Regions from separate parts of the Actinoplanes sp. NPDC051343 genome, predicted to be linked through region 1. Evidence: riboswitches for the same ligand, from Rfam matches in the RefSeq annotation. Region 1 holds a riboswitch; each other region holds the start of a gene.
The links. Region 1 has a riboswitch for cyclic di-AMP ahead of ACIA5C_RS13815 (NlpC/P60 family protein). Riboswitches for the same ligand answer to the same signal wherever they lie in the genome.
Positions count from the first base shown of each region.

Region 1 (5,759 bases):
CTCGAGGCGGGCCCGGTCCTGCTCGGAGAGCCCGTCAGGCGCGCCGCGCGTCGGCAGATAGTTGACGTGCACGCCGACCACGCGATCGGGCGCGATCGCGCCGAGCAGCCGCGAGATGCCCGAGCCCCAGTCACCGCCGTGAGCGCCGTAGCGCTGGTAGCCGAGCCGGTCCATCAGCGTGGCCCAGGCCCGCGCGACCCGCTCCTGCCCCCATCCGGTCGCGGTGGTCGGCCCGGAGAAGCCGAAGCCCGGTATCGCCGGTACCACGAGGTGGAACCGCTGGTTGAGCAGCGGGATCAGGTGCCGGAACTCGGCCGTCGACCCGGGCCATCCGTGGGTGAGGATCAGTGGCAGGGCGTCCGGGTCGGGTGCGCGGTAGTGCTCGAAATACACGTTCTGCCCGTCGATCGTGGTGACGTACCCGTCGGCGGAGAACGCGATGCCGGGCCAGCGGTCGGCGAGGGCACGGACCCGCTCGGCCGGGATGCCGTACGACCATCCGACGCCGGGCAGTTCGTCGGGCCAGCGGGTGCGGCCGAGGCGGTCCTCGAGGTCGTCGAGGTCGGACGCGGAGGGGCGGTACCGGAATTCGTTCATACACCTAACGTTAGTATCACTAACGTTAGGCGTGCAAATGTTACTCTGGCGATGTGGATCACCTGCCGAGCTGGCTACTCACCCAGACCGCCGCCCAGGCGCACCGCCTGGTCAGCGAAGGCTTCGCCAAGGTCGGAGCGCGCGGCTACCACTACCGGCTGCTCAGCTCACTGATCGAGGACGGGCCGGCGAGCCAGGCCGCGCTCGGACGGCGTACCGGAATCCACCTGAGCGACATGGTCGCCGCGCTGAATGAGCTCGAAGCCGGAGGTTTTGTCTCCCGGGCTCTGGACCCGGCCGACCGCCGGCGCAACGTCATCACCGTGACCACGTCCGGCCGGCAGCGGGCGGCCCAGCTGGAACACAGCGCTCAGGAGGTCCAGGAAGTCCTCCTGCAACCGCTCGACGAAGCCGAACGGGGCCAGCTCAGCGCGCTCCTGAGCAAGCTTCTCGACCATCACCGACAAGGGATTCCCCCGTTGCCCGGCGACGAGTGAGACATCCATGCTCGTCGAATGATTAGACGAGCGTTACCGGCCCTGCTCGCCCTCGCCGGCACGATGCTGGCGGCACCGGCCACCCCGGCGCGGGCGGCCGCGACGGACACCACCCGCACGCCGGCGACCCCGGCCTACACGATCAGCCTGACCAGCAACGCCACCGGTGGCACCTGGACCGGGCACGAGGGCGTCACCTTCAGCAACGCCTCGGCGACCCCGCTGACCGAGGTCTACCTGCGGCTCTGGGACAACGCGCACGGCTCCTGCCCGTCCACCCCGATCGCGCTCACCAACGTCACCGGCGGTACGGCCTCGGCGCTTACCGTGAACTGCACCGCCATGAAGATCACCCTGCCCGCTCCGCTGGCCCAGGGTGCGAGCGGCAGCATCGGCTTCGACCTGTCGATCACCGTCACGGCGGGCGTCGACCGGTTCGGGCACGACGGCAGCTACTACTTCATCGGTAACGCGCTGCCTGTGCTGGCGATCCGGGACGGCGCCGGCTGGCATCTCGACCCGTACACCGACAACGGTGAGTCGTTCTACGCCCTGAGCAGCGACTACACGGTCATGCTGGACCATCCGACGTCGATGGCGGTGCCCGCGACCGGCTCGTCGACCGACCGGGCCGGCACCAGCGGCCGTACGATCACCACCGCCGTCGGCACGAAGGTGCGCGAGTTCGCCTGGGCGGCCGGCCCGTTCGTGAAGACGACCGGCACCACCGCGGGCGGCGTCAAGGTCAACGTCTACCGGGTCAGTTCGGTCAGTGCCGCCAACGCGAGTTCGATGCTCGGCACGGCGACGTCGGCGCTCGATGCCCATTCCGGGCGGTTCGGCGCCTATCCGTACGCCGAGGCCGACGTGGTCCTGGACAACGGGTTCTGGTTCGGCGGCATGGAGTATCCCGGGTTCGTGCTCGACGTGGTCAGTTCGACCGCGCTCGCCCACGAACTGGCCCACCAGTGGTTCTACGGGATCGTCGGCGACGACGAATACAACACGCCGTGGCTGGACGAGGGCTTCACCGACTACGCCACCGACCTGTACTTCAACAAGACCGGGTCGGGCTGCGGGATCACGTGGCAGTCGAGCGCCGAGCGGCTCACCAACTCGATGGCCTACTGGGACGCGCATTCGAGCCGCTACAGCACCGTCGTCTACGGCTACGGCAAGTGCACGCTGCACGACCTGCGGCGCCTGATCGGCACGACCGCGATGACGAACCTGCTCAAGTCGTACGCCGCGTCGCACTGGTACGGCGTCTCGACGGTCGCCGACTTCAAGGCCGCCGCCCAGGCCGCGGCCGGCTCGACCGACCTCACCTCGTTCTGGTCGACCCACCGCGTCGACGGCTAGGCACAGCAAACGGGGGACGCCATTGGCGTCCCCCGAAGCAACTTGCCTGCCTCGGTCAGCCCGGACGCCGGTAACCGGCGATCGGACCGACGTTGTCCATCACCGCCATCCGCACATGGTCACCCGTGTGCGGAGCATGCACCACTTCACCACCACCGATGTAGATGGCCACGTGGTGCAACGAACCAGGGAAGAAGAACACCAGGTCACCTGGCTGCAAATCTCCCCGGCTGACCGGCTTGCCCTCGTTCCACTGGTCTTTCGTGTAGTGGTCGAGGGTCACGCCCACGGTCGCCCACGCCTCTTTGGTCAGGCCGGAGCAGTCGTACGTGCTCGGGCCGTCCGACCCGAAGACGTACGGCTTGCCGATCAGCGAGCACGCCTTGCGCGCCGCCTTACCGCCGTCGTCGTTGGTGTAGGTGACCGGGCACGGCCCGATCCGCAGGGGTCCGGTGTCGCCACCGGACGCCCCGTACGCCTTGATGCGCAGCTTCTGCAGCGCATCGATCTTCACATTGATGGCCTTCTTCTTCTGCGCCAGATCGGCATCGCGCGCGGCGATGGAGTTGGTCAGAAGCTGGAGGTCATTCTTGGATTTGGCGTACTGGTCGCGCAGCTTGGCGACGCCGGCGATCTGCGCCTGCTGGTGCCGGGCAAGCTGGTCCAGAAGGGTCAGCTTGTCGGTCAGCTGGTTCGTCGACCCGCTCATCAACATGGCACTGACCGCGCTCGGCGAACCTTGCTTGTACGCGTCAGTGGCCAGGCCGCGAACCGAGGACAGGGCGACGTCCACCTGTACCTGGAGCGGGGTGAGCTGGTTGGTGAGCTTCTTCAGCTGAGCCTGGTTCTTGATCAATTTGCCGTGCACGTCGTTGTACAGCTCGATGATCGGCTCTAGCTGATTCCACTGGGTGTCGATCTGCGCCTCGACGCTGGACGGCGAGGGCGTCGCGAGTGCCGCGGTGGCCGGTGCGGTGACAACTACGCCGGCCGCGGCGACGAGGCAGAGCAGGCTGCGCAGCATTACGGCGCGGCGCGCCCCGTTCCGTTTCACGTTACGTGCGTCGTCCTTTCTTCCCTCATCCGCCGATCGGGTTAGCTGACGGGTTCGAGCGGGAAGCGCGCCCGGCCGCGAGATGCACGGCTTCACCCCAACTGCTCGGGTCCCCGGTTCGTCAAGGCACGACGATTAGGCGGTGGTCCGTCAGATCGGCCGGATGGACGATGGGGGGCTGCCGGACCGGGCACCACCGTACTCCCGATCATTGCCTTAACTGAAGCCGACGCGACGGGGAAACTGCTTGCATGCCGACAGCCACTCAGAGTGACTAGAACGGCCACTCCTCCAGCGCCCGGTCGAGCCAGGGCACGACCAGGATGACGGTGGGTAGTACCAGCAGGGCGGCCGCGGCTAGTCCCGCGACAAGACTCAGGCCGGGCGACTCGGGGCGCGGCGCCGACAGCCGGTCCAGTCTCCGGCGACGCGCGTCACCCCACGGGTCGGCCCGGGCGTCCTCCGCCAGAGGGACCGCATCGGTCAACCTTTCCAGCGCGGCCCGCAGGGCCGCGGGGCCCGCGACGCGCCGTGCGGCATCGTCGGCCACCATCTCCAGAAGCAGATGTACGGCGTCCAGAGGCACCCGGCTTCGCAGCGGTGGCGGCACCGCGCGGTAGAAGGCGGTGAACGACTCCATCACCACGTCGTGGTGGTGCCGCAGATGGGTCTGCTCGTGGGCGAGCACCGCGTCGACCTGCGCCCGGTCGAGCACCTGCAGCACACCGTCGCTGAGCACGACCCGCGGCTCGCGCCCGGGCACGCAGTAGGCCAGCGGCAGCGCGCCCTCGAGCACCCGCAGGTGGTCCGGGCCGAACTCGTGGCGCCGCTCGGCCCGGTCGAGCAGGTCGACCAGCAGGCGGTGGCGCTCGCGGCGGGCCCGCGAGCGCCGGGTCACGCCCCAGAGCGAGATCAGCAGCCGGGCGACGATCACGGCGGCGACGGCCAGGGCGATCAACAGGGCGCCGGCCACGACCGGCTTACGGGAGCCGTACGCCCGGGTGAGCTCCTCGGGCACCGCGAGCACGACGCCGAGCGCGCTCAGCACGGCGGCCAGGGTGATCGCCTGCCACAGGAGTACGGCCGCGCGCGGCGCCCGGTCGGGCCAGCGCGACCGGGCGAGCGGCCCCGGCACGAGCAGCGACAGGGTCAGCCCGAGAGCACCGAGCAGCAGCGCGGTCACCCCGTCCAACCGCCCCACCCACCGCCCAAGAACGCATGGCAAGCCATCACTTCTGCTTGGCGGCCTCGATGGCGGCGGCCAGCGCCTCCGGGGGCAACTGGCCGACGAAGTAGGCCAGCGCCGCGTCCTGGTCGCCGCTCGCGGTCAGGGCGTCGAGCATGACCGCGGCGGTCATCTCTTCGCGGGACTGCGCCGGGGCGTACAGATAAGCGCGATCCGCCTTCTGGCGGGTGACCACGTCCTTCTTGGCCAGGCGGTCGAGGACGGTCATCACGGTCGTGTAGGCCAGGTCGCGGTCCTGGTTGAGCCGCTCGTGCACCTGACGCACGGTCAACGGCCCGGCGGCCGCCCACAGCTGTGCCATGACGTCGCGTTCCAGGTCGCCCAATGCCATGTGACCGAGTCTACTGCACGGCGTCGTACTACGCGTCGTAGTATCTACTACGAGACGTCGTAGAGGGGGCTCACGAATGGACGTGCTCGACCTGACGCGGTTGCAGTTCGCGGTGGTCACGATCTACCACTACTTCTTCGTGCCGATGTCGATCAGCCTGGCCGCGGTCGCCGCCGGCCTCGAGATCACCTGGCTGCGCACCCGGACCCCGGTCTGGCGCGATCTCACGAAATTCGTCGGCAAGCTGCTGATCGTCACGTTCGCGGTCGGCGTGGTCACCGGCCTCGTGCAGGAGTTCCAGTTCGGCATGGGCTGGAGCGCGTTCGCCAAGTTCTACGGCGACGTCTTCGGCCCCACCCTGGCGATCGAGGGCATGCTGGCGTTCTTCCTCGAGGCCACGTTCCTCGCGCTCTGGTACTTCGGCTGGGACCGGCTGCCCCGCCTCGCCCACGCCGCGACCATCGTGATCGTCTCGCTCGGCACGGTGCTCAGCGCGTTCATCATCCTGGCCGGCAACAGCTTCATGCAGAACCCGGTCGCGTACTCGCTCGACCCGGTCACCGGCCGGGCCCACCTGACCTCGTTCCGCGAACTGCTGCTCAACAAGGTCAACCTGGCCGCCTTCCCGCACACGCTCAGCGGCGCGGCGATGATCGGCGGCGCGCTGCTGCT
Region 1 covers NZ_JBITEL010000003.1:680,288-686,046, reverse strand. Annotated here, with positions in the region: gene ACIA5C_RS13830 (epoxide hydrolase family protein) at 1-597, opposite strand, end outside; gene ACIA5C_RS13825 (MarR family winged helix-turn-helix transcriptional regulator) at 651-1,094, shown strand; gene ACIA5C_RS13820 (M1 family metallopeptidase) at 1,113-2,456, shown strand; gene ACIA5C_RS13815 (NlpC/P60 family protein) at 2,512-3,510, opposite strand; cyclic di-AMP (ydaO/yuaA leader) riboswitch at 3,526-3,662, opposite strand; gene ACIA5C_RS13810 (M56 family metallopeptidase) at 3,785-4,693, opposite strand; gene ACIA5C_RS13805 (BlaI/MecI/CopY family transcriptional regulator) at 4,740-5,087, opposite strand; gene ACIA5C_RS13800 (cytochrome ubiquinol oxidase subunit I) at 5,164-5,759, shown strand, end outside.

Region 2 (5,759 bases), on a different contig from region 1:
TGCTCATGACCTCGCGGTAGCGGAACGTGCGGCCGTACGACCAGTTCTGCAGCGCGTTCGACCGGCGCACGATCCGGGTGTTGAACGGCGCCATGAAGAACGGGGCGAGCGTGCCCCGCAACGACGGGTCGACGGCCGGACCGGGCAGGGTGACCATGTCCGGCTGGCGTCCCAGGTCGGGCTCGGCCGCGCGGTCAGGGCTCAGCGAGTAGGGGCTGGCCGCGATGCGGCGCCGCGCGCGGTCCTTCTTCATTTCCTCCATCTGGGCGCGGATGGTGTCGATGGTGCCGCCGCTCATGCCTCCGCGGAGGCTGGTCACGACCAGCGTGGTGTCGGTCAGGTCGCCCGCCTCGTCAGCCTTGACCTGACGATTGAGGACGTGGACACCGATGTCGGAGGGGATCGAGTCGAAGCCGCAGGCGTGCACGATGCGGGCGCCGGTGCGGCGGGCCATGTCGTGGTTGGCGTCGATGCTGTCGCGGACGAAGAGCACCTCGCCGGTCAGGTCGGCGTAGTCGGTGCCCACCGCAGCGCAGACCGCGGCCAACCGGCGGCCGTATCTCAGGTACGGCCCGACCGTGGTGACGACCACCCGGGTGGAGGTGGCGAGCCGGGACAGGGCGGCTTCGTCGGAGGCGTCGGCGACCACGATCGGCCAATCGACGCCCAACTCGGTCTTGACCGAAGTGAGCTTCGTCTCCGAACGGCCGGCCAACGCGATCCGGGCGCCGACAGGGGCGTACGCGGCCAGATGACGGGCGACGAGGGCGCCGGCGAAGCCGGTGGCGCCGTAGACGACGACATCGTGCTCGCGGGTGGGCTGGGTCATAGTTGCCGATTCTGCATCAGACAAAGCGACATGGAGTCGAAGGTTACCGACTGGTAATTTAAGGACTCCACATATCGGTCATACTCGTCCTAAAGAAAGATCAAATAGGTCAATTACTGAGAACAAGGTCACCTTAACTTGGCGGTCGCCGAATTCGTCCGGCTAGGTTCGGTCGGGTCCGCCATCGTGGACACCGTGGGCGGATCGCCGAGTCCTTGCCGCCGCCCGACGGAAATTGACCCAAGGCATGGAGCGGGGGACCCAAAAGTTCCTCGGCGCGCTGGTGCGCGCCTCGGGGTGAAGCCGCCAACCGCGGCCGGGCACCTCAGCCCGAACCCGACAGCTGACCTCGCAGGCGTGGAGGAATTTCTGTCATGGCACAGATTCGAAAGCATGCCCGTATTGCCCTCGGCATCACCGCCGCGGGCGTGGCGGGCACCGCCGCCCTGCTCGGGCCGGCCTCGCCGGCGCAGGCGTCCAGCGTGAACTGGGACGCCGTCGCGCAGTGCGAGTCCGGTGGTAACTGGAGCATCAACACGGGCAACGGCTTCTACGGTGGCCTGCAGTTCACCAAGGGCACCTGGAAGGCGTACGGCGGCGGCAAGTACGCCAGCACGGCCAACAAGGCGAGCCGGTCGGAACAGATCGCGATCGCCGAGAAGGTTCTGCGGGGCCAGGGCATCGGCGCCTGGCCGGTGTGCGGCAAGAAGGGCGGCTCGACCAAGCATTACTCGGGCAGCAACACCAGCGGCTCGCACAGCGAGTCGCACAGCTCGAAGTCGCACAGCACCAAGTCGAGCAACACCTCGAAGTCGGTGACCCACAAGTCGTCGAAGTCGAGCCAGCACAAGGCGACCACCAACCGGGTCGTCCGGTCGGCGTCGGTCAAGGCGACCGGCAAGACCTATGTGGTGCGTTCGGGCGACACGCTGTCGGCCATCGCCTCGCGCTATCAGGTCAAGGGCGGCTGGCACTCGCTGGCCAAGCTCAACAGCGGCATCATCAACGACCCGAACCTGATCTTCCCCGGTCAGCGGATCGCGCTCTGAGCTAGATAGTTTCACCGCACCAACCCCTGTGCCCCGTTCCCCGTGCGCTGTGGTGGTGCCATTGCCCCCGTCGGCACCACCACAGCGACACCGCCTCATCGACTGCCCGGGGTGACGAACTCGGGCTGGTCGAGCACCCGCAGCCACGAGCCGTCGGCCTGGCGGCGCACCACCTGCGCACGGGCACCGGAGCCGTCACGCGGCGGCGTCGAGGTCAGGGCGAGGTCGCCGCTTATCAGCGTCGGCAATGGCTGCTCGGGCTTGATCTCCGGCATCTTGGGCAACAGCTCGGCCCATAGCTTCTCGATCGCGGCTCGGCCGACGGTCTGGCCGCCGGGAGGGTAGGCCATGACCGCGCCTTCCTCGTAGAGCTCGGCCAGGCCGGCCGCGTCTCTGGCGTTGGCCCGCTCGACGAAGAGGCGGGTCAGGTCTTCGGGCTTCATGGCCTTCTGTCGTTCGTTCATGACGCCACCCTTCCGCGGTCGGCCTCAGCAGTCCAACAGATGGTTCTTGTCGTAACTAGAATCTGTGGTTATGGAACTTCGCCAGCTCGAGTACTTCGCCGCGGTCGCCGACGAGGCCAACTTCACCCGCGCGGCAGCCCGGGTGCGAATCAGCCAATCCGGGGTGAGTGCGCAGGTCAAAGCCCTGGAAAAGGAGCTCGGGGCGGAGCTCTTCGACCGGTCCGGGCGCACCGCCCGCCTCACCGAGGCGGGGCGCGAGGCCCTGCCGTACGCGAAAGCCGCGCTGGACGCCGCGGCCGGCCTGAGGCAGACCGTCGACCAGGTTCAGGGGCTGGTGCGCGGCCACCTGACGATCGGCATGGTGATCGGCTGTGAGGTGAAGCCGCTCTTCGCCGCCCTGGCCGCCTTCCACCGCGCGCATCCGGCCATCGAACTCGAGCTGGCCGAGGACAACTCCGACCAGTTGGTGACCGGCGTGCGGGTCTCGCTCTACGACATCGCGCTGGTCGGTCTGGCCGGCGACGCCCCGGAGCATCTGGCTTCCCACGTCATCGCCCGGGAAGGGCTTATCGCATTGGCCCCGCCCGATTCAGAACTCGCCGGCCGGGACGCGGTTTCCGTCGAGGAGCTCACCGCGTACCCGCTCGTCACCCTGCCGGAAGGCACCGGCATCCGTGCCGTTTTCGACGAAGCCTTCCTGTCGCAGGGTCTGATCCCCGATCTCGCGCTCGCCGCATCGGCGCCCGGCGCCGTGGCGAGTCTCGCCGCCCGCGGTTTCGGCGTGGCGGTCCTGAGCGAATCGATGGCCGCCGACTTTCCGGATCTGAAAGCGGTGCCGATCACCGGAGTCCCGATTGCCGCCCTGCTCGCGCTCGTTTGGCGCCCTCGGGTCAGCGCGGCGCTGGAAGCGCTCCTGCCGCATTTGAAAGCGGCGTTCGGCTAATCTGACGAACCGTGTCCGTCTCGATTCGTGAGCAACTCCGCCAAGCCCTGCCCGCCGCGATGAAGGCCCGCGATCGGCTCGCCGTCGGCGTGCTGCGGTCCACGCTGGCCGCCATTGACAACGCGGAAGCCGTCGTCCCGGCCGAGACCAAGGGCCTCGCAATCGAGCAGTCGCCAATCGGTGTCGGTGCCGCCGAGGCCGAACGCCGGGTGCTCTCCCCCGACGACATCGCGCAGATCGTGCGCGATGAAATCGCCTCCCGCGAAGAGGCCGCCGCCGATTACGACCGGGCCGGGCACGCCGATCGGGCCGCCCAGTTGCTCGACGAGGCCCGCTTTCTCGGCGAATTCCTCACGGTTTCCTAGCGCTGATCCGCTCGACCGTGCCCGCCTTGAGCCGCTCCGATTCCTCGATGACGAGCCCGGCCTGCTCGACGACCGGCCGCGGCCGCCGCGTCATGTGCTCGCCCCCGTGCGGAATCGTGTAGATCTCCATCAGTCGCTGACCGGCCCGGATCGGCCACCAATTGCTGCCGATGTGGTCGAGCAGCAGCAGCCGGCCGCCTGGCCGCAGCACCCGGCGCATCTCCAGAACGGCCGCGCGCTCATCGGGCACCGCACACATGGCCAATGTGGACACCACCGTGTCGAAAGTGCCGTCGCCGAACGGCAGCGCCTCCACGTCGGCCTCCTTCAGCTCGATCGGCGCATTGATCGCAGCCGATCGGGAACGAGCCCGCGCCAGCATTTCCGGACTCAGGTCAACGCCGGTCAGGCGAGTGCCGGGCGGATAGAGGCCGAGGTTGAGGCCGGTGCCGACGGCGACCTCGAGAACGTCGCCGCGGGCCCGCGAGCACACCCATTCACGGCCGCCTCGGAATTGGTAGCGCTCCAGAAGACGCATGGCCCGGTCGTAGCGCGGGGCGACGTCGTCCCAGAAGCGACGGGACTTGGCGGTCGGGTCTTCGACGTTCATCGGAACCTCCCGGTCGTCCTCCATGACATCAGAGCGGCGCCATCGAGGCGGTCCGTGCGAACGATTCAGCCTCGGACGAGCTTCTCGAGCTCAGGCACCACTTCAGACGGCGGCGGCATTTCGGCGATCTCGATGGCGACCTCCTGAGCCGCCGCGCGCAGCGATTCGTCGGTCAGCAAACGGGTCAGGTCGGCGGCGCCGATCGCCTTGGCATCGACGGCAAATCCGGCTCCGCGGTCGGCCAGCATTCGCGCGTTGTAACGGCGGTCGCCCGCTCCCGGGGTGGTCAATTGCGGGACCCCGGCGACCAGCCCGCCGAGCACACTCCCCGCCCCGGAGTGGTGAATGAAGGCGGCGGCATGCGGCAGGGCCCGGTCGAGGGGGATCCGGTCGACGGCCCGCACATTCGCGGGAAGGCCGGTTGCCTTCGCCGGCCGCACCAGAACGAATTCGGCATCGACGGACGTCGCTGCCGCTATGACGGCTGGCATCGGGTCGCCGTCGTTCGGCCCCTTCAGCGTGCTCCGGCTGACCAGCACCCGCGGCCGGTCGCCCGGCGTCAGCAACCAGTCCGGGATCGAGCCGCCGCCGGAGAACGGAACCGGCCGCATCGGAACCGCACCCGGCAATGGGCCGCCGCGCAGACTGGCCGGGGTCACCGCGATCGTCAGCTCCGGATTGGGAATGTCGAACTTGGCCAGCACCGACGACCCGGTCACGCCCTTGAACAGTTCGGTGGCCGGCCACAGCGTGTTTTCCTGCAGCACCGACGGAATTGACAACCGTCCGGCCACGACCGCCCCGGCCTCGGCCAGCGGTTCGAAGACGATCAGATCCGGCCTTTCCCTCGACGCCAGCGCCTCCAACGGCTCGACGAGCACCAGATTGGCCCGGCCGAAAAGCTCGCCGACCATTGCCTGTCCGGCTGTTCCGCTCATTTCGGCCCGTGCGATGCCCGGATGCCGCAGAGCGACCCTAATGGCACTGCGGGCCAGATTGAACCCAGCCCCGATGTCGGCCGTGCGCAAGCCCATGACGTCGGTCGGGAACCCGCCACTGGCCAGAATCACGTCATGGCCGGCGTCCCGGCAGGCCGCGGCCAGCGGAACCAGAGGCAGCAGATGCCCTTGGAGCGGCGCCGCCACGAACAAAATGCGCATGCCGGGGTTGTATCACGACCCCACTGAGCTGAGGCTGAGGCGATATGCGAGCAATCTGTTCTTCGGCGAGCCCCGCGGCGGCGGAAACGGCACGAGCGGTCTATGTGACTTTGTCTCGCGCATTTCCGGTACGCCGCGACGCGTGATGGCGTACGCGTGGCCCTGGTCGATGAAACCGCAATCGGCCTCGCTTTGCCGGCCCGCCCGGGTGATTGGTGGCGGGACCGGGCCGCCGAGGCCGCCCGGTCCCGCGATCTCAGAGCCCGGTTTCCATTCACCGTTCATCCGCCGGTCATCCGGCCGCCCGAGACTCCGGGCATGGACACCCGTTCAATCCGC
Region 2 covers NZ_JBITEL010000010.1:299,090-304,848, forward strand. Annotated here, with positions in the region: gene ACIA5C_RS31620 (saccharopine dehydrogenase family protein) at 1-829, opposite strand, end outside; cyclic di-AMP (ydaO/yuaA leader) riboswitch at 1,036-1,202, shown strand; gene ACIA5C_RS31625 (transglycosylase family protein) at 1,204-1,878, shown strand; gene ACIA5C_RS31630 (YybH family protein) at 1,974-2,321, opposite strand; gene ACIA5C_RS31635 (LysR family transcriptional regulator) at 2,413-3,285, shown strand; gene ACIA5C_RS31640 (hypothetical protein) at 3,297-3,650, shown strand; gene ACIA5C_RS31645 (class I SAM-dependent methyltransferase) at 3,637-4,260, opposite strand; gene ACIA5C_RS31650 (nucleotide disphospho-sugar-binding domain-containing protein) at 4,326-5,420, opposite strand; partial or broken gene ACIA5C_RS31655 (Ig-like domain-containing protein) at 5,739-5,759, shown strand, end outside.
Region 2: linked by a shared signal. The riboswitch ahead of ACIA5C_RS31625 (transglycosylase family protein) and the one ahead of ACIA5C_RS13815 (NlpC/P60 family protein) in region 1 are both predicted to bind cyclic di-AMP.

Region 3 (5,759 bases), on a different contig from region 1:
GCATCCGTTGGTGGTCGGGTCGTTCACCGTGCAGGCCTCGGGGGAGAAGCCGCCCTGGGCGTTTCGCGGCGCGGGCGCGGCGACCGGCGACTTGGCGACCACGAAGCCCTGGGTCAGGCTATCGCCACCGACCAGCTGAAGCGCCTTGTCGGCCGACTCCTTCTGCTTCTGCATCGCCAGCAGGTTGGTCTGCTGCGCCTTGACCTCGGCGTCGAGCGCCGCCTTCTTGGCGTTGACCTCGTCGATCGCCAGGTCGAGGTCGTGCAGCTTGCGATCGTGCAGCGCGTTGATCTCCTCGAGCGAGACCGCCTTGGCGAGGAAGTCGTCCGAGTCGTCGGCGCCGAGCAGGAAACGGGACGCGCTGAGGCGGCCGGTCTCGTACTGCTGGGTCGCGATCGCCGCGACCTCGGGGGTGAGGGCGTCGCGCTTGGCCTCGGCGTCCTTGATCTGACCGGCCAGCGCCTTCTGCTGGGTGGTCGACGTGGCGACCGCGGCCTTGGCCTGCACGTACTTCCGGTTGGTGCTCTCCAGCACGTCGTTGAGGGTGGAGTTGTCGGAGAGCTCGTCACCGCCCTTCTCGTCGGGGGACGTCGACGTGGAGGAAGATCCGGAGCCGGGCTCGGCCTGCGCCGGGGCGGTGACGGCGGTCAGGGTGGCGGCCACTATCAGCGGCACCAGGGCGAGATTCAGCCACCGACGGTGTCTGACGGTCATGCATGTCCTTCCGGGTGGACCGCCGACCGGGTTAGCTGACGGGTTCGGGACGGAAGCGATCCCTACCGCTCGTCATCAAGCGGATGCACCCCAACGGAAAACCTGGGTCCCCGGCTCGCCTCGCGGCGATTAGGCGGTGTTCTGCCGTGCAGATTCCGGCGCCGAGTTTACCCGAGCAGCGAGAATGCTTCAGGGTTCGAAAAGGACAAAAGCAGTTACCGTACGGCGACATCTAGTAATGGTGGGACGCATAGTGACTGGACAATTGCTCTGCGTATCAAAACTATCGATCAATCGATGGCGTCCGGTATCGTCGGCCGCGGTCTTCGAATGGAGACCGCCGCCTAATCACCCTTCGGGGTGAGCCGGGGAACCACCTTTTACACCGGGGTGAATCCGCTCGACGAAGAGCGGTAGGGATTTCTTCCGTCCCGAACCCGTCAGCTAACCCGGCCGGCGGCACCACCGGAAGGAATGCCTGTGCTGCCGAAAACCATGGCCGCGATACTGGTCGCCCTCGTCGCGGCGACCGGACTCGCCTCGCCCGCCCGGGCCGCACCCGGATCGTCGGGCGACGACGGCGAGGGCGGCTCCAAGTCGCTCACCCAGCAACTCGACACGGCCTCCCGCGGCTACCTCGAGGCCCGGGACAAACTGGCCGGCTCCAAGAAGAAGCAGACCGACCTGGCCACCCGACTCCAGCGGATCGACACCGAGATGGCGCCCCGGCAGGCCGCGTTCGACCAGGTCGTGCAGGAGTCCTACCGGGCCGGTCGGCTCGGGCCGATGAGCGCGCTGCTGACCGCCAACTCCTCGGCCGGCTTCCTCGACCGGGCCCAGGTCCTGCAGACCGTGGCGGCCCGCCAGCAGAAGGCGATGCACGACCTGCAAACCGCCCGCGAGACTCAGGGCCGGGCCAAGGCGGCGATCGACGCGACCGTGCGCGACCAGCAGAAACAGGTCGCCGTGATGGCGGCCCGCAAGGCGCAGGCCGAGGCGGCGCTCAAGACGGCGAACGCCGGACAGGACGACCCGCAACCGGGCGACGGCGGTGGCAGTTCCAAGGCGACGTCGGTCAACCGGAACTCGGACGGGTCGCTGTCACCCGAGGGATGCACGGTCAACGACCCGACCACCGACGGCTGCATCACCCCGCGCATGCTGCACGCCATGCAGCAGGCCAAGTCGGCCGGATTCACCCACTACGTGGCCTGCTTCCGGCATCAGAACAGTGGCGAGCATCCGAAGGGCCGGGCCTGCGACTTCGCGGCCGACAAGGGCGGCTTCGGCGGGGTCGCGTCGGGCGCCAGCAAGGACTACGGCAACCGGCTGGCCAACTACTTCATCAACAACTCCGACGAGTTGGGCGTCCTCTACGTGATCTGGTTCCGGCGCATCTGGCTGCCCAGCAGCGGCTGGAAGGCGTACACGAAGGGCAACGGCGACCCGTCGAGCGAGCATGAGAACCACGTACATCTCTCGGTGCGATGAAACGCAGAAGGCCGGCCCATCGGGGCCGGCCTTCTCTCATTTATTGCTGAATTCCTCGTACATCCGCATGATCTCCTCGGTCGGGCCGTCGGCCCGGATCACGCCCGACTCGAGCCAGATGGTGCGTTCGCAGGTGTCGCGGATCGTTTGTTCGCTGTGGCTGACCAGGAAGACCGTGCCGGCCTCCGCGCGTAGCTCACGCACCCGCGCCTCGCTCCGCTTGCGGAACTTCGCGTCGCCGGTGGCCAGCGCCTCGTCGATCAGCAGCACGTCGTGCTTCTTGGCCGCGGCGATCGAGAAGCGGAGCCGCGCCGCCATGCCGGACGAGTAGGTCTTCATCGGCAGCGTGCTGAACTCGCCCCGCTCGTTGATGCCCGAGAACTCGACGATGTCGGCGGTGCGCGCCTTGACCTCGGCCGGGGACATGCCCATGGCGAGGCAGCCCAGCTCGACGTTTTTCTCGCCGGACAGGTCGTTCATCAGGGCCGCGTTCACGCCCAGGAGAGACGGCTGGCCGGCCGCGTAGATCGCCCCGCCGCGCTCGACCGGCAGCAGGCCGGCGATGGCCCGCAGCAGCGTCGACTTGCCGGAGCCGTTGCTGCCGATCAGGCCGATCGCCTCGCCGCGGTAGGCCACGAAGGTGACGCCCTTGACCGCGTGCACCTCTCGGATGCTCGCCGCGTTCTTCTTCGTCATGATCCGTTTGAAACTCGCCGCCGGGCTGTTGGCGCCGGCCGCCGAGGCGCCATGGATGCGGTAGACGATGTGTGCCTCGTCCGCGATGACGGTGGGGACGCGTTCCTCAGCCACGGCCGTAACCCTTCTCTCCGCGCCGGAAGTACAGATAGCCGCCGATGACGACGAACACGGTCCAGATGATGGCTTCGATCCACAGGTGCAGCGGCGGGCCGACCAGCTCGACGTCCTTCATCAGGGCGTGCCGGCCCAGCTCGATGAAGACCAGCAGCGGGTTGGCCTTGATGATGTCGATCTTCCAGCCGTGGAACCGGTGGGTGAAGTTGGTGACCGGGTAGATCACGGCCGAGCCGTACAGCCAGAACCGCATGATGAACGGGATCAGCTGCCGGATGTCGTGCACCTTGGTGCCCAGCCGGGCGACGAACATCGCCAGACCGCCGTTGAACAGCGACTGCAATAGGAAAAGTGGCAGCATCAGCAGCCACTGCCATCGGATCGGCTCGCCGCTGATCAGCACGATGGCGAGCAGGACGCTGAGCGAGGCGATCATGTTGCGGATCTCGATCAACGTGACCGCGATCGGCAGACTCGCCCGGGGGAAATGCAGCGCCCGGATCAGACCGAGGTTGCCGGTGATGGCCGTCACACCGTTCTGCACGACCGTCTGGCTGAAGCCGAACAGGAACACACCGATGCACAGGTAGGTGATGAAGTTCGACTGGCTGCGCCGGGTGTTGATGATGACGCCGAAGATCACGTAGTAGACGCCCGCGTTGAACACGGGGGTCAGGACCTGCCAGATCATTCCGAGGCGGGTCTCGCCGAGGGTGGCGATCGTCCTCGCACGGGCGAACGCGCCGATGAAATGCCGGTAGGACCAGATCTGCTTCGCGTACTCGATGACGCTGGGCATCCGGCCGGCCGAGCCCAGACCATTCCGCTGGGCCAGCTCCTTGAGCGGCAACCCGGTTTCGGAATCGGCAACCGCCGTCTGAGACATGGGGTGGTGCTCCGATCTCGTCGGACCGATGGGGGTGTCGGACCCAGGCTTTCTTCGCGGGAACACTAGAGCAGCATGACAGCCGACCGCCGTTCCCTGCCGATGAAACGCAGTCGTATCGACGTGGCGAGACTAACCGGCCGAACGGCGGAACGCAACCGTTACGTCCTGGCGTATAGTGATCGTGTGGCGACAGGCAAGCGTGCACCCGCCGGCGCGGCGGTGCTCCGAGGAGACATCACCGCAGCAATCCGCAACGCCGTGATGAACGAACTGGCCGAGGTGGGTTACGGCCGGCTGTCCATCGAGGCGGTCGCGCGCCGGGCCGGGGTCGGCAAGACTGCGATCTACCGCCGGTGGAGCAACAAACTCGAGATGGTCCTCGAGATCGTCTCCGACGTGGCCGGGCGAGCCGTCCCGCTGCCCGACACGGGCAGTTTCGCCGACGACCTCGAACTGCTGACGATGATCGTAAGCCGTGCGCTCCAGCACCGGATCGCGTCCCAGATCATCCCCGACCTGATGGCCGAGGCGGCCCGAAACCCGCAGATCGCCGACACCCTCCAGAAGGCGCTGCGCACCCACCAGCAGGCGGTCGGCGAAAAGCTGGTCGGCCAGGCGGTGCGGCGCGGCGAGCTGCCCGAAGGCACCGATCCGGAGGTCGCCGTCGACCTGATGCTGGGCCCGCTCTACTGGCGCCTGGCGGTCGCCCGCACCCCGCTGCCCGACGGTTACCTCGAGAGGCTCCAGGCCGCGGTGATCGGCGCGCTGCGCGCCTCGGCAACCGACCGGCACCCCTGACAAATATTCGGGGCTTCGGTGGGCGCCGGCGAGGGTTAATGTGCGGCGCATGCCGATCACTGAGGACTCTGACGGGGCGGTGCTGAGCGACGGCCACGGGGTGCCGGTGGCGCGGTTCACGTGGCGGGACGAGGGCGGCGAACGGGTGGCCCTGAAGTTTCGGCCCGGGCCTTCGGTGACGGCCGACCGGGCGGCGGGGCTCGCGGTGCGGGAGCTGGCCGGGCTGCGGATCAAAAGTAACGACGAGGAGGCGGCCCGGGCGCTGATCGGCGCCGGCTGCACGCTCGTGCGGGCCGCCACCGACATGCATCGCGGGTTCGACGAGCCGATTCCCGCGGTGTCGCCGGCCGACGGGTGGACGATCGTGCCGCACGACTGGGACGACGACCTGACGACGGCCCTCGCGGCCGCCTACGCGCAGCGCGACCATCCGGACCGGGCCGACGGGATCGACCGGGTCGGCCGGCTGCGGTCGCTCACCGAAGGGGAAAACGGGCTGATCGTCCTGCCAGGGGCCACGGGCCGCCTCAAAGACCCCGGCGGGCGCAGCACGGGGCAGGTGTTCACGGTCGGTCCGGTGCCGTGGGGCAGCGCGCCGACGGCCTGGGTGCTCGACCTTTCGGTCAGCCCCGATGGGCAGGGCCGGGGGTTCGGTGCGGCTCTCCTGGCGTACGCGATGAGCGGGACCCGCCAAGCGGGCCTGACCGTCGTGGGGTTGACCGTGACCGACGGCAACCCGGCGCGGAGGTTGTACGACCGGATGGGGTTCCGGCCGGTGCTGCGGCACTTCGAGGTGCGCGCTCCGCAAGCTCCTGCTGACACACTGTGACGATGATCGATTGGTTGAACAGTGCGGCCCTCACCGTGTTCGGGGCGCCGACCACCTGGGCCGAGGTGCTCGGGTTCGCGACCGGCCTGATCACGTGTGGCTGCTGGTGCGGCAGCACCTCCTGAACTGGCCGCTCGGCATGCCAGCACCGACCGGGTCGACGCGGTGTTCTCGTCCGAGGCGTACGGGATCGAGCTGGCCTCCCGCTTCCACGCCGAGCCGGTG
Region 3 covers NZ_JBITEL010000015.1:67,976-73,734, reverse strand. Annotated here, with positions in the region: gene ACIA5C_RS38710 (coiled-coil domain-containing protein) at 1-714, opposite strand, end outside; cyclic di-AMP (ydaO/yuaA leader) riboswitch at 720-860, opposite strand; cyclic di-AMP (ydaO/yuaA leader) riboswitch at 1,046-1,191, shown strand; gene ACIA5C_RS38705 (coiled-coil domain-containing protein) at 1,189-2,205, shown strand; gene ACIA5C_RS38700 (ABC transporter ATP-binding protein) at 2,242-3,015, opposite strand; gene ACIA5C_RS38695 (ABC transporter permease) at 3,008-3,904, opposite strand; gene ACIA5C_RS38690 (TetR/AcrR family transcriptional regulator) at 4,091-4,705, shown strand; gene ACIA5C_RS38685 (GNAT family N-acetyltransferase) at 4,755-5,534, shown strand; gene ACIA5C_RS38680 (hypothetical protein) at 5,537-5,659, shown strand; gene ACIA5C_RS38675 (hypothetical protein) at 5,700-5,759, shown strand, end outside.
Region 3: linked by a shared signal. The riboswitch ahead of ACIA5C_RS38705 (coiled-coil domain-containing protein) and the one ahead of ACIA5C_RS13815 (NlpC/P60 family protein) in region 1 are both predicted to bind cyclic di-AMP.

Region 4 (5,759 bases), on a different contig from region 1:
AGGTTCCAGCGGATCGTGACCATGCCCTCGTGGTCCTCGCACCACGACTGGGCCAGCACCACCCGATCCTCCGGCTCGACCAGGCTGAAGATCAGGCCCGGGTGCTCGTAGAACTGCTCGGGGCGGTACCCGGTGATCGCCTCGACGGCCGGGCTCAGGTATTCCATGACCGGCTCGGGGACCAGGCGGTAGCGGAAGATGATGTCCTGCGCGTGCTCGGCGATCAGGCGGAAACGTTCCTCGCTCTCCCGCAGCGCGTCCTCCGCCCGCCGCCGGCGCCGGCGCTCGGCCGCCTCGCGCAGCTCACGCTGCACGGCCGGGGCGAGCCGGGCCAGCCGCCCCTTGAGTACGAAGTCCCGCGCCCCGGCGCGCATCATCGCGGTCGCCGTCTCCTCGCCGACCTGGCCGGAGACCAGCAGGAACGGGATGTCGGCGTCGTGCGCGCGGACCTGTTCGAGCGCCTCCTCGGCCCGGAACGACGGCATCGTGTAGTCGGAGATCACGACGTCGGGGGACCAGTCGGTGAGAGCGGCGGCCACGTCGGCGGCGGTGTCGGCGCGCACGTGACTGACCTCGAGACCCGCCTTGGTCAACTGGCGGATGATCAGCAGGGCGTCGTCGTCGCTGTCGTCGACGACCAGGACCTTGACCTCGTCCATGCGATCAGCTCCCGGCCGGGACCGGGGCCGGTTCGTTGACCAGCAGCCAGTAGATGCCGAGCACGTTTACCGCCTTGACGAACTCGTCGAACACCACCGGCTTGCGGACAAAGCTGTTCGCCCCCAGCCGGTAGCTGTCCACGATGTCGCGCTCCTCGTTCGAGGTGGTCAGCACGACTATCGGGAGAGAACGCGTACGGTCGTCGGCCCGGACCTTCCGCAGCACCTCGAGTCCGTCGATCTTCGGCAGTTTGATGTCGAGGAGCACGAGCGCCGGGTGGACCGCCTCGCCCTCGGACGGCAGCAGCAGATGAAGCGCCTGCTCGCCGTCGTTCGCGACCACCACCTCGTTGCTGATCCGGTTCTTGCCGAACGCGCGCATGGTGAGCAGCACGTCGTCCGGATTGTCCTCGATCAGGAGGATCGGCCCGTGGCTCGTCATCGCAGCTCCCAACCGGCCGGGGCGGCGGTCAGGCTGAACCGGAAGGTGGCGCCGCCGTCCGGGGTGCCGTCGGCCCGGATCTGCCCGCCGTGCCGGGTGACGATCCGCGCGACGATGGCCAGTCCGATCCCGGTGCCCTCGAACTCGGCCGCCGAATGCAGCCGCTGGAACGGGTCGAACATCTTGTGTGCGTAGGTCGGGTCGAAACCGGCGCCGTTGTCCTCGACCGAGAAGACGTCGATGCCGTCCTGTCGCCGCACGCCGATGCGGATCACCGGGTCGTCCCGGTGGGCGGTGAACTTCCAGGCGTTGCCGATCAGATTCTGCAGGACGAGGCGTACGAGGTGCGGGTCGGCCCGGGCGACCAGTCCGTCCGGCACATGGATCTCGACCCGGCGGCCGGGCTGCTGGGCGGCCAGTTCGGCGAGCACCTCGCGGGACAGCTCGGACAGGTCGGTGTGCTCGCGGCGCAGCTGGGAGCGGGTCGCGCGGGAGAGATGCAGCAGGTCGTCGATCATCTGGGCCATCCGGGTGACGTTGGCCTGGATGCGACCCAGGTAGCGCTGCGCCTCCTCCTCGAGATCGTCGGCGAAGTCCTCGAGCAGCACCTGACTGAAGCCCTCGAGGGAGCGCAGCGGGGCCCGCAGGTCGTGCGAGACCGAGTACGCGAACGCGTCCAGTTCGCGGGTCGACGCCTCGAGTTCGGCGGTGCGCTGACGGACCCGCATCTCGAGCTCGTCGTTGAGGCGGCGCACCTCCTCCTCGGCCAGCTTCCGCTCGGTGATGTCGGTCGAAATGCCGCAGACCGCGTACGCCCGGCCGCGCGGGTCGGTGAGCGGGAACTTGACGGTCACGTAGGTGCGCAGCCCGTCGTCGCTCGGCGCCTGTTCCTCGACCTGCACCGGCACCCCGCGGGCGAATGCCTGCAGGTCGTTGGCCCGGAACGCGTCGGCGATCGGCTCCGGGAACAGGTCGTGGTCGGTCAGACCGACGATCTCCTCGCGGTGCAGCTTGAACAGCCGCTCGTACTCACGGTTGACGAGCAGGTAGCGGCCGTCGGCGTCGCGCATGTAGATGACCGCCGAGGTGTGGTCGATCAGGGCCATGAGCTGCTCATGACCGACCTCGACGGCTTGGGGGCCCATTGCGTACCGCCTTAGCCCATACGGGAAACGGATATCGGCGACGATACACCCGTATTGGTGGTGGTTTCTGGTGTTTCACGGGTTATGACGCGGCGCAGTGGCGCCAGCAGGTGGTCCTGCCGGGCCCGGGTGATCCGCTCCAGGAAGGTCTCGTTCATGCCGGTCGTGCCGGACCGGTTCGACACCAGAGGCCGGTCGCCGAGACCTGCCGCATCCCGGCGCTGCTGCGGCTTGAACAGGAACTTCTTACTCAGCATGAGGTGCGCACCGGCCGCCCGGGCGTGCGCCGCGAGCAGCAGATACCAGTCGACCAGGCCGGGATGCTCGCCGACCAGCCGGACCAGGTCACCCCGGTCGGCCTCCCGCAGCGAGGCGGGCGACCGGCCGAGGCCGGCGAGCACACGCTCGGGCAGCGTCGGCTCGGCCATCATCGACTCGATCGCCTCCCGCTCGGCGGTCAGCAACGCCGGGAAGAGGCGCCGGACGTTGCTCTCGTACCCGTCGAGGTTGAGGCCGAGCAGGAAGTCCCGTTTCAGCGCCTCCGGGTCGAGTGCGCCGCTGGGCGGGACGTCGCCGGGCGTCCAATGGACCGCGAACTGCCGGAACACGTCGAGGAACTGGTCGGTCGGCATGCTGCGCTCGGGCGGGAGCGCGGCGAAATCGCGGAACAGTTCGCGCAGCGCGACCAGCAGCTCGATCGCGAGGCGCACCCGGTCGAGGGCTTCGGCGCCGAGCAGGACGCCCTCGTCCCCGGTCAGCGGCCCCAGCACGTCGTTGATCGCGAGTTCGACCGCCTCGCCCTTCTTGACCAGCAGAAAGAAGCGCTCCTCACCTGGCGTGCCGGTGTAACTGCGCACCTTGCCGTCGTCGAAGACGCCGGGCAGCACGGCCATCGTCTCGTCGCCTCGCAGGACCTTCAGCGTGCCGACGTTCCAGCGGACCAGGGAGGCATAGGTGTCGCGGCCGCAGTGTCCGGTGCCGGTCCGCTCCGCGATCGCCTCGAAGTAGAGACGAAAAGGCAGGTCACCGACGGTCAGGCCGTCGTATGCCCGCTCCGGCGTCCGCTTTCCCTCCGGCGTCCGCTCCTGGTAGTGCCGGCCGAGCGAGGCGCCGACGAATCCGAGGCGTACGGCCAAGCGTTTTGCCTGCTCAGCGGGCACTCGGTCGGGTTGCGGCAATAGCGGGAAAAGCACCTGAGTGCACTGCTCGGTGAGTAGTCCCGGTGGGGCATCACCGGAAAGAATCGCCCGGTTGAGCCGGGGAAGTTCCGCATCAGTCCACTCTCCGATCTGGTGCAGAACCATGCAATTCACCGCCCTTTGCAGAGGTCTATCCCAATACCTTTCGACCGATCCGGGCTCGCGCTTAACCGATATCCACTTTCGGGGGTCAACGAATTCGGTGACGAGGTTCACCGTCCGGCGGCCGTATTTTTCCGCCGAATCGGGTCGATCCGGCTGCGATGTCCGGAGAGGTAGCGACCGGGGCCTCCGGTTCGGGACCAATGAGGCGGGCGGGACGCGGCGCGTGAACTGTCGAATCACGGAGGGCCGCCGATGGGTATGCGGTGCCTCCCCGACGGGAGGTCGCTCTCGGGCGCCGAGTCCCGCTCACCGAGAGCGTCGAGGAAACCGACTCCTATCAGGATCTTCAGTGAGCGGGGACGGGGGAACCATCATGCCGGCTCACCAGCCGGCTCGGGGTGAGGTCGCCACGCGCGACGGGCCGTCCTTCCGGCCTGATCCGACAGCTAACCTCGCAGGCGGTTGAAGGACCAAGGATTCTTTGTGTTTCTCGACGTCAAGGCTCTGCCGGTTCGTCTCGCCATTCTCATCGCCGCCGCACTGGTGGTGCTGACCATTGCTCCCGCCGCCGGCACTTGCGCGGCGCGTTCGACTCCCGCTGGAATTGCGTACGCGGCGAGAATGCGTAGCTATCACATCGTGGCCGCGGCGCGTGCTCAACACGGAAAGCCGTACCGCTTCGGCGCCACCGGGCCGAGCGCCTTCGATTGCTCCGGCTTGACGGGGTACGCGTATCGGAGTGTGCGGATCAGCCTCCCGCGTACGGCCGACGGGCAGTTCCGTGCCGCCCGGCACATCGCGAAAGCCGCCGCCCGGCCGGGCGATCTGGTCTTCTGGCTGAGCGGCGGCCATGCCTACCACGTGGCGGTCTATGCCGGCGTGGGCCGGGTCTGGCATGCGCCGAAGCCCGGGCAGCGGGTGCAACTGACCGCGATCTGGTCGTGGGGCGACGTGCGGTTCGGTCGCATCGGGATCTAGGGCTGTTCGTTTCGGTCATGCGCGGTTTAGATTGATCGGAACGATCGACAACCCTGGATGGGTCCTATGGTGGATCAGTTCCGGATCGTGACCGACCCCGTCGGCAATTCGGTCGGTCTCTCCGCGATCTTCGCAGTTCTTCCCCTTCTAACGCTCTTCGTGCTGCTCGGCGTGCTGCGCATGCGCGCCTGGCTGGCCGGCGTCATCGCCCTGGTGGTGGCCCTGGTCGTCGCGATAACCGTCTACTCCGTGCCGGTCGGACAGTCCGTGCTCTCGGCCACCGAGGGCGCGGCGTTCGGCTTCTTCCCGATCCTGTGGATCGTGCTCAACGCGATCTGGGTCTACAACCTGACCGTGGTCAGCGGCCACTTCGACGTGCTGCGCCGATCGATGGCGCGGGTCAGCCCGGACATGCGCGTCCAGGCCGTCATCGTGGCGTTCTGCTTCGGCGCGCTGCTCGAGGCGCTGGCCGGCTTCGGTACGCCGGTAGCGGTCACCGTGGTCATGCTGATCGCGCTCGGGTTCAGTCCGATCCGGGCGGCGTCGGTGGCGTTGATCGCCAATACGGCGCCGGTCGCGTTCGGGGCGCTGGCAACGCCGATCGTCACGCTCGGCACGGTGGCCGCGGGGGCCGGTGACGACCCGCGGCTGAACAGCGACACGCTCGGTGCGATGGTCGGGCGGCAGACGCCGATACTGGCCGTGGTCGTGCCGCTGGTCCTCGTCCTCGTCATCGACGGGAAGCGGGGACTCCGCCAGACCTGGCCGGTCGCCCTCACGGCCGGGCTGGTGTTCGGGGTGGCGCAGTTCGCGGCCTCGAACTATCTGTCGGTGCCGTTGACCGACATCGTGGCGGCGCTGCTGTCGGCGGCTTCGGTGATCGGCTTCCTGCGCATCTGGAAACCGTCCCACGAGCCGGACATGGTGACGGCCGGCGCGGCTCCGCCGTCGTCGGTGGCCACTTTGGCGGCGTCGACATCCGGCGCTCCCGGCTCGTCGGCCGGCTCCGGCCCTGCGGTCGCATCCGGCTCGTCGGCCGGCTCGGGCTCGTCGGGCGGCTCTGGCTCGTCGGGCGACTCCGGTACCTCGGCCGGGTCCGGAGCCGCCGTCGGCTCCGGGGCCTCGGCGGCGCCTGCGGGGTCTCCTCCGGACGACGGTGACCCCGACGGGACGGCGCGCGGCGGTAAGGACTCGCCGACCCCGCAGTTGTCCCGAGCCACCGGGGCCACCG
Region 4 covers NZ_JBITEL010000005.1:220,543-226,301, forward strand. Annotated here, with positions in the region: gene ACIA5C_RS18495 (response regulator) at 1-659, opposite strand, end outside; gene ACIA5C_RS18500 (response regulator) at 664-1,101, opposite strand; gene ACIA5C_RS18505 (ATP-binding protein) at 1,098-2,246, opposite strand; gene ACIA5C_RS18510 (hypothetical protein) at 2,258-3,406, opposite strand; cyclic di-AMP (ydaO/yuaA leader) riboswitch at 3,866-4,026, shown strand; gene ACIA5C_RS18515 (C40 family peptidase) at 4,034-4,528, shown strand; gene ACIA5C_RS18520 (L-lactate permease) at 4,586-5,759, shown strand, end outside.
Region 4: linked by a shared signal. The riboswitch ahead of ACIA5C_RS18515 (C40 family peptidase) and the one ahead of ACIA5C_RS13815 (NlpC/P60 family protein) in region 1 are both predicted to bind cyclic di-AMP.